Regions from separate parts of the Halobacillus sp. ACCC02827 genome, predicted to be linked through region 1. Evidence: riboswitches for the same ligand, from Rfam matches in the RefSeq annotation. Region 1 holds a riboswitch; the other holds the start of a gene.
The links. Region 1 has a riboswitch for S-adenosylmethionine ahead of mmuP (S-methylmethionine permease). Riboswitches for the same ligand answer to the same signal wherever they lie in the genome.

Region 1 (4,456 bases):
CGTCCCGAAGCTCTTTGTTGGACGGTTTGTAAACAATCGCCCCCTTATTGGGAACCAGTTCTATCAATTTCTCACTTTCCAATCGCTTGAAAGCAGCTCTTATCGGAGTTCTGCTCATATTTAACTCTTTACTTACCCAATCTTCCGTAATTCGCTGTCCCGGAACAAGCCGTTTCAGCATAATGGCACGTTTCACCTTTTCATATGCTCTCTCTTCACTACTACTCATTTTGCATCCCACCATTGTATTCGAAGATTGTATACAATTTACTTCTAACAACATGTTATCTTAAAATTCACAAAGTTTCCACATAATTTTCTGAATTTAGTGATTATTGCATAAAAATTCATCTGCTTGTCTAGTGCTTTTTACACATAAAAAAAAGACCTTTCCAATCAGAAAGGCCTTTCTCTTTTTATCTATTCTGCCAGCGCCTTGCCAGCGATTGAATGTGATCAGGAGTCGTACGACAACAGCCACCGATAATCGTTGCCCCGGCTTCCACCCATCGATCCGACTGCTCATCGAAACGCTGGCAGGAGCGTTCCCCGTACCAGTCATTCGTGTCGGGATCGTATGTTTCTCCCGAATTCGGGTATAAAATAATCGGCTTATCTGTAAGAGCCCGGATATGGCCGACTGCCTCTGTCGCATCAGGAATCGGAGCACAGTTCACTCCGACTGCTACCACCTGCTCCCTCCCTTCGATCACATCTATACAACGTCTCCATTCCGTTCCATCGCTAATTTGGCTTCCATTCTTCAAGGAAAAGGAAAGCCACGCACTGGCGCCCGGATACTCGCCCAATAATTCCGTCAGTACTTTCGCCTCCTGGAGGGAAGGAATCGTTTCAAAGGCAAGCACGTCGGCACCCGCTTCGATGAGCGCTTCTATTCTGGGACGGTGAAATTCTTTCAGCCGCTCATCCGTGACACCATAGTTCCCGATATATTCTGAGCCGTCAGCAAGGTAGGCGCCATAAGGGCCAACCGAACCTGCAACGACAGGATAAGCTCTGTCATCCGCTTCCCTCCAGACATCCGAGCGTGCTTCCTGTGCCAGGCGAACGGTATCTTTAATTAATGTGCGCGCCTTATCTTCGTCGATCCCCCGCTGCTTAAACCCATCAATGGTTGCTTGATAACTAGCGGTGATGGCAATATCCGCACCATTACGGAAATAATCGGCATGAACCTTACGGATAGCATCCGGATTCTCAAGCAGCACACGGGCGGACCAAAGTGGATCATCAAGGTCGAAGCCGTATGTCTCCAATTCTGTCGCCAACGCCCCATCGAGAATAATCGTTTTTTTTGTTTCCAATAGTTGTTTAATAGGATTGCGCTTGTTGATTTTGTTCGACATGTTCTACTCTCCGTTTCTTCTTGGATTGTGACAGATAATACCCTGCATAACAAAGGATGATGAATGGAATTCCACAATACAGGGCGATCCGCTGTGTCGGATCAAAGGCGATTCCGATGCAGGCGGCAAGACAGAGCAGGAACGATGCGATCGGCACCAATGGATAAAGCGGCGCCCGGTATCCCAGGTCCTCCACCTTGTTCCCAGCTTTCACATAAGCCCGCCGGAAATTAAATTGAGCAAGACTGATGCTCATCCATACGATAACGACTGCAAGTCCTGAAATCGATACCAGCACGATATAGACGGTATCGGGCGCAATGATGCTGGACAACAGAGCCAGTCCCCCACCAAGCATGCTGAATAAGATGGCGTTCAGCGGAATGCCTTTCTTCGTCATTTTCGCGAATTTCGGAGAGATCGTCTTCCGATCCGCGAGAGACCATAGCATACGGGAGGAGGCATATAACCCTGAATTCGCTGCAGACAAAATAGCCGTGATGATGACAAAGTTCATGATATCTGCGGCAAATGGAACACCGACTCTTTCCAAAACGGCAACGAAAGGACTCTCAATGACTCCGGCTTCCGAACTCGGAAGCAGCGCGGAAAGCACAATAATTGTTCCTACAAAGAAAAGAATGAGCCGTACGAGCGTCGTCCGGATGGCTTTCGGGATTGTTTTCGCGGGATCGACCGTTTCTCCCGCCGCAATACCGATCAACTCTGTACCGGAGAATGCGAAGTTGACCGCCAGCATCGTCATTAAGATGGCGAAAGCCCCATTCGGAAACAAACCGGCTTCTGTGAAATTAGAAAAGAACGGAGCTGGTTCAGAATCTGCAAGCGGCACAATACCGAAAATTCCAGCCAGACCAAGTAGAATAAATAGAAAAATAGCGATGACTTTGACAGAAGAAAACCAAAACTCTGATTCTGCAAAAAACTTCACGGTGAATGCATTCAATCCGAAGATCAAAATCGCGAATAAAGCGCTCCATATCCATACACTTATATCCGGGAACCACCGCTGCATCATCAGTCCGGCAGCTGTGAATTCCGATCCCAGCGCCACTGTCCAGGTGAGCCAGTAAAGCCAGGCAACCGTAAACCCCGTTCCCGGACCGATATACTTCGCGGCATAACTGTGAAACGCACCAGTCTCCGGCATATGTACAGACAACTCACCAAGACAGAGCATCACTAAGTAAACGACCAACGCACCAATCAAATAGGCAAGCACCGTCCCGAATGGTCCTGCCTGCTGGATGGTGTATCCGGAACTGAGGAACAGCCCGGTTCCGATGACTCCACCGAGTGACAGCATCACAAGGTGGCGTGTTTTCATTTCTCTTTTGAAGTTCTGTTCCATTTTCTCTTCCCCTCCACTTTCTCTTCATCTAAAAATACATAAAAAAACGCACCCTGGAGCGGGTGCGTTTACCGACAAATAAAAGGAAGCTCCTATCTATCAGGGTTATTCAACACCCGCTGGAATTAGCACAGTGTCTGCATTCAGACCTGTTGCTGAGGCTTCAAAGGGCCAGTCCCTCCACCTCTCTGGATAAGAAATATGTATTTTTTAAATACTCTAACAACGCAAATAAAAAATGTCAACGCTGAATTTTATTCTTACGCTGCAACTTGAATGTTCCGAATATCCTCGAATTTTGTTGTTTCTAGATTCATAGGAACGTATAATGAGAGTGGTTAAAATGGATGAAATTGCCTTAACACTCACGTTCCGTTCCCTTTCTGAGGAGGTGATAGACAATGAAAACCTTCATAAAAATACTAAAAATATCAGGAATCGTCATCGGCTCCATATTCGCACTGCTCGTGCTCATTGGTATGTTCATGCCGGGAGAAATTGATGTCTATGGAGAAGGAGATTCAGAGAAACCCGACAACCTGACTGTATCAATGGATACCTACATCACAGATGAAGACTATGAGCCTACTGAAGTTGCTTTTCTCACTCATACGATAGCTGCGTTAAACGAGATCGACAATCAAAATTGGGGTGCTTTGGATGCCTATTTTTTGTATGAACGGGTTTATGAAACCGCTCTTCGTGACGTTTATATGAACAAAGAAGTCGATCCGGAGCACATCACAGATGTCCATTACACCGTACGGAACAAGCAATTTCAATCTTATTTGGATGAACAGCCGGTGAGCCCGCTCAGCATCGAAACCGATCACGGGGTGGAATGGGCGACCTTCCAATATGATGTGTGGGTAACCTTCTCCTTCGAATTGGAACGGGTCATCACGGATGATGAAGACCGGACATATACCGATCGCTTCGAGGTGCAGGGAGACTACCCTCCACATTGGCAGTCCAGTATGAAGGAAACACACTGGCGCTTGAATTCCTTAATGCTACGCCCTCTAGAAAATGAATAAAACAGGAGATGAAGAGTATGAAACTCAAATCCATCCCGGTTATTCTGCTCGGCCTGCTGTGTTTGACGGCATGCTCCAACGTAGTGGATGCAGTCGGGGATCAATACCCAATGGAGGATATCGTATACGATGATGTGGGCAACAAATCGGAAATCTTCCGCGCTTATGATCAGAAGCCGGAGAAAGTGGCAGCCGGCATCACCGACTCTGAAGAGGCCGTACATAAAGCCTCCAAAGACGGTCGTGATTTAATGCTCTACGACGATTACCTCGTGCAGGTCTATCAGGACACCCAGAAAGAAGAAGATACCATCATCGAAGTATCGGATAAAGAATTCGTCCGGAACAATTATGATAGTGATTTCTTTTCGGACTACGGCATAGAAGAGGAAGCAGAAGAGGTTTATGCTATGGACCTCGATAACCGCGGCGGCTTCTTTTATACAGGGTATATCGGCGGCAGCGGTGGAAGTTATGTGAAAAATGCCGGGAGCAGTCCATCCGTACGCCAGTCATCCAGCACATCCTCCGGTGTCCGCGGCGGCGGCCCCGGAGCAGGAAAATAACAAAAGAACAGGAGCGAAAAACCATGTTTGAATTCGATATTTCGGAAGTACTGAATGTTTATGACCTTCTATTGACCTTGCTGTATTGGATCGTCATGCTTGTCCTGGCAGGAA
Region 2 (4,456 bases), 1.8 Mb from region 1:
AAGGATATAATCCTGGTACGTATCGATTGTCAGCGTAATGCCTTCCTCTTCAAGAAGCGGCTTAGCTTCTTCCAATATTTCTGCGTGAGGAATACTAGTAGCCCCCACCTTAATTTCATTTGAATCACCGGATTCTTCATCAGAAGAACCACAGGCGGACAGGACAGCAACGCACAATAATGCCAGTAAACCAAGTGACCATTTTTTCATAAGTATTTTCCTCCTAAGGTTGTTTTATCTTTTATCCAATCGACGGGAAATGAAATCCCCGATGAATTGGAAGATGAATACGAGCAGAATGATTAATACAGTACAGACGAATACGACGTCGAAATCACTGCGCTGGAAGCCATAAAAGTACGCGAAGTCCCCAAGACCTCCTGCACCGATCGCTCCGGCTACAGCCGTATAGCCGACAAGGGCGATGGCTGTAACAGTAATACCCGAAATCAAAGCTGGCATCGATTCCGGAAGCAGCACCTTGAAGATGATGGTGGAGTATTTCGCCCCCATCGATTTTGCCGCTTCCACCACTCCTTTATCCACTTCCTTCAATGCAATTTCTACAAGACGTGCATAGAACGGAGCACCACCGATGATCAATGCCGGAAGCGCAGCCTGCGGTCCACGGATTGTCCCGATAAGGAAGTCGGTGAAAGGGAAAAGCAACAGAATCAAAATGATGAAAGGTATGGCCCGGAATACGTTGACGACCGAAGCTGTTATACCATTTAAAATCTTGTTCTGCCATAAACCTCCCGGAGAAGTGAGGTACAACAGAAGCCCGAGCAGTAAGCCGAGGATAAACGTCCCGATCACAGATATGATAGTCATATATAATGTCTCATTCGTCGCCGTGATCATATCTTCCATTCTTACGTTTGGAAACAGTTGATTAAACATTCGGATTCACCTCCACTTCTACGGATGTAGATTGAATATAGGAGATGGCCCGCTGCCTCTCACTTTCTTCCCCTTCCAATTGCACGAACAAGGTACCATACGCCCCTTTTTGTGTTTGGGTGATCTTCCCGTGAAGGATATTGACATCCAGCGCAAATTCTCTGGAGATCTCACTGATCAACGCCTGATTCGTACTTTCTCCTACAAAGTGGAGCCGGACGATTTCACCAGACGAATAATGGTCTTTGATCAACTGGAGAGAGTTCTCTTTATCGGGATCTCCCATTACTTGATCAACAAACTTCTTCGTCACCGGTTTTTGTGGACGAAGGAAAACATCGAGCACGTCCCCATGTTCTACAATCTTCCCCTCTTCCATCACCGCTACCTGATGGCATATTTTTCGAATGACGTGCATTTCATGAGTAATCAGCACGATGGTCAACCCAAGCTTTTCGTTGATATCAACGAGGAGGTCGAGAATCGAGTCCGTCGTCTCCGGGTCTAAAGCAGATGTCGCTTCATCGCACAGCAGGACCTTCGGGTTGTTGGCAAGGGCCCGGGCGATTCCGACCCGCTGCTTCTGCCCTCCACTCAATTGGGACGGATATGAATTCCCCCTGCCTGACAGGCCGACAAGATCGATGAGTTCATTGACACGCTTCTTCCTGTCTTCTTTCGGTATCCCTGCTATTTCTAATGGAAATGCGATGTTATCAAAGACGGTACGGGACCACAGGAGATTAAAGTGCTGGAAGATCATCCCGATGTCCTGTCTTGCCACCCGCAATTTATTCTTGCTTAAAGTGGTTAAGTCCTGATCATCGACGATAATACTTCCCTCCGTCGGGTCTTCCAGTCTGTTCAGCAGCCGGATAAACGTACTTTTCCCTGCACCACTGTATCCGATAACGCCATAGATTTCTCCTTTATTGATCGTGACGCTGAGGTCATCCACCGCACGTACTTCACGATCTTTGGTCTGAAAAATCTTCGATAGACCTTTGATAGTAATCATGATGTTTCCCTCCTGACAAAAAAAGCGCTTCTCTGTTCAGGAGAACAGAAAAGCGCACATCTATTGTATTCGCTCTGTTCTCTCATCTCCCAGAATTATAACTCTGCAGGATTTGGCACCTTGTCAAGCGTACGCTTGCCGGTTGCCGGGCATCATAGGGCCAGTCCCTCCGCCTCTCTGGATAAGAGATTCGCTTATTCGCATGTATAATTTTAATAGCACAAGATGGATTGTAGCATCGCACCAAAATTGTGTCAACTGGAAATATTCCGTTTTTCAGAAAAATAAGTCGTTTCCATGTACCTCTCATTGGTCGAAGGACGCGGACAATATGTGGTAGCATGTTGCTGTAAGCTTAGTCCAATCACATAAAGGAGCCGCAGATATGAAACAAGAAGCACCCGACTTCGAATTACCGTTTATAAATAAACAAGGAACTTATCAACTAGGAGAAGATAAAGGAAAAGCCGTCGTTCTGACCTTCTGGGCATCCTGGTGCCCGGATTGCGGAAGGGATTTTCCTTTGAAGGAACAGCTATATCAGAACGCAGATAAAGAAAAAGTAAAAATGCTGACGATCAATGTCACAGGGCGGGAAAGAAGTCCGGAAGCGGGCATCGCTTACACGAAAGAATTCCTCACTCAGCCGACCCTTGCCGATAAGGACAGGACCGTATATGACCTGTTTGGATGCAGAGGAGTACCCTCAACGGTCATCATCGATCAGAACGGGTTTATCCACGAAGCGTTTGGTGATCAAGCTTCCTTTCTCGATATCGCACAGTCCTTGGGAAGAATCATTTAGCAAGAAACATCAGGGATTCCAAATAAAGCACATCAGAGAAGGAGCCGTGAATTCGGATGAGGGAGTCGTCCATCGCCGTCAGCCTTTCCCTGCCGGCAAGCAGATCCTCCATCACAGAATCTTCCACATGGATACAAAGCGTGCCATCATCCGTTCTTTGCACATCAGGACATATCCCCGCCGGAGTGATGAGGAAAGTAAATAAATTATTCTTGGACTGAAAAGCTACATGGATCTCTCTTTCCCGCCAAGATGGAATCAGATCGTTCCTATGGTTCACTTTCTCTATCCAAGTCTTCATCATTTCCACCATCCTAAAACGCCCCCTTTGCTTAGACATTCTTGCAAAGGGGGCGTTTTTCCTGTTTACCAACAAGGCTTTCCTTCGTCATTTCCCGGGAAATTAGCTTATTGTTTTACATATTCAGCTGTTTGTTCATACATATGAGGGACCGATTGAAACGCATACACCTTTTTGACGATTTGTTCGTTCTTCATGATTAAAAGGCATGGAACACTCTCAATTTGAAAACGCTCCATAGCGAAAGGGTTCAAGGAAGCATTCACTTTTATGAATACTTCCTCGTTATACAATTCTTCCAACGTCCTCAGCATCTTTTCTGCTAAATGACAGGTAGCACAAAAAGGGCTGTGAATGAACGACAACGTGTATCGGTCCTGCTTCGACTGCTCGGTCCACTCCTGTGAGTCAAGTTCCTGCACAAGCTTCCTCCTAAATCAGATAAATGGACTTCACTTGAAAGTGGTGGTTCAACAATGCTCGGGCGAGCTCCTGTTCAGGCGTGGCTGCTACTTCCCGGAAGGCTTTATCGATATAAATATGCTCGGCGTGCGGAAGCTCTTCGGTCAACTGCTTCCTTAGTTTGTAGCCCGAATCGTCTTCATCCACTAAAATATATACCCTGCGATCATCCAGGTTGTGGTTGAAAATCATTTCCTCCATCCGCTCGATTCCTAAGGTGCCGTACGTGCAGATGATTTCCACTTCTTCATCCAGCACTTTCTTCAGTTTCTTCTTGTCGGTTATCCCTTCGACAATGACGATTCGCTCTCCATCCATCTGCATCACCTTCTATAAAGAAACAGACCATGCCGGAAGAGACATGGTCTGAACATGATTAAGATCCAACGCGATCATGTCAGACAAGCGCCTGTTCCCACCTGTCCGTACTGAAATAATTAATCTTCGTTGATCATTTCCTTGTATTGTTCCGGAGACATTAGTTTGTCCATTTCAGAAGAGTCATTCGGCTCTACGACAACCATCCATGCCTTTTCATAAGGAGACTCATTGACGAATTCCGGGCTGTCTTCCAGATCTTCGTTCACTTCTACTACTTTACCGCTTACCGGAGCATATAATTCAGAAACGGTTTTAACGGATTCCACACTGCCGAACGGCTCGTCCGCTTCCAGCTCATCTCCCACTTCCGGAAGTTCAACGAATACGATGTCGCCAAGCTCTGCTTGTGCAAAGTCAGTGATGCCGATACGTACTTTTTCTCCTTCGTCTTTCACCCATTCGTGTTCTTCAGAATAACGTAGTTCTTTTGGTAAGCTCATGTAAGAATACCTCCACAATCAAATTATATTTTGTTTATTTTATTACCATAAAAGCAAGAATGCCTTTATTTCCACACATCTGCTCACGAAAGCCAGTTTTCTTCAAACTCTTCCGCTTTGAAGCCGACGGTGACCCGGGTGCCGTC

Region 2: another riboswitch for S-adenosylmethionine. It lies ahead of QRD89_RS13745 (methionine ABC transporter ATP-binding protein); the one in region 1 lies ahead of mmuP (S-methylmethionine permease).

The regions. Positions count from the first base shown of each region.
Region 1 is NZ_CP128168.1:679,410-683,865, reverse strand. Features, by position in the region: gene QRD89_RS03455 (GntR family transcriptional regulator) at 1-229, opposite strand, end outside; gene mmuM (homocysteine S-methyltransferase) at 417-1,367, opposite strand; gene mmuP (S-methylmethionine permease) at 1,333-2,739, opposite strand; SAM riboswitch class I at 2,829-2,938, opposite strand; gene QRD89_RS03440 (hypothetical protein) at 3,141-3,776, shown strand; gene QRD89_RS03435 (DUF4247 domain-containing protein) at 3,794-4,342, shown strand; gene QRD89_RS03430 (DUF350 domain-containing protein) at 4,366-4,456, shown strand, end outside.
Region 2 is NZ_CP128168.1:2,586,136-2,590,591, forward strand. Features, by position in the region: gene QRD89_RS13735 (MetQ/NlpA family ABC transporter substrate-binding protein) at 1-210, opposite strand, end outside; gene QRD89_RS13740 (methionine ABC transporter permease) at 235-903, opposite strand; gene QRD89_RS13745 (methionine ABC transporter ATP-binding protein) at 896-1,921, opposite strand; SAM riboswitch class I at 2,001-2,109, opposite strand; gene QRD89_RS13750 (TlpA family protein disulfide reductase) at 2,307-2,726, shown strand; gene QRD89_RS13755 (hypothetical protein) at 2,719-3,030, opposite strand; gene QRD89_RS13760 (thioredoxin family protein) at 3,135-3,449, opposite strand; gene QRD89_RS13765 (toprim domain-containing protein) at 3,460-3,807, opposite strand; gene gcvH (glycine cleavage system protein GcvH) at 3,927-4,310, opposite strand; gene QRD89_RS13775 (arsenate reductase family protein) at 4,394-4,456, opposite strand, start outside.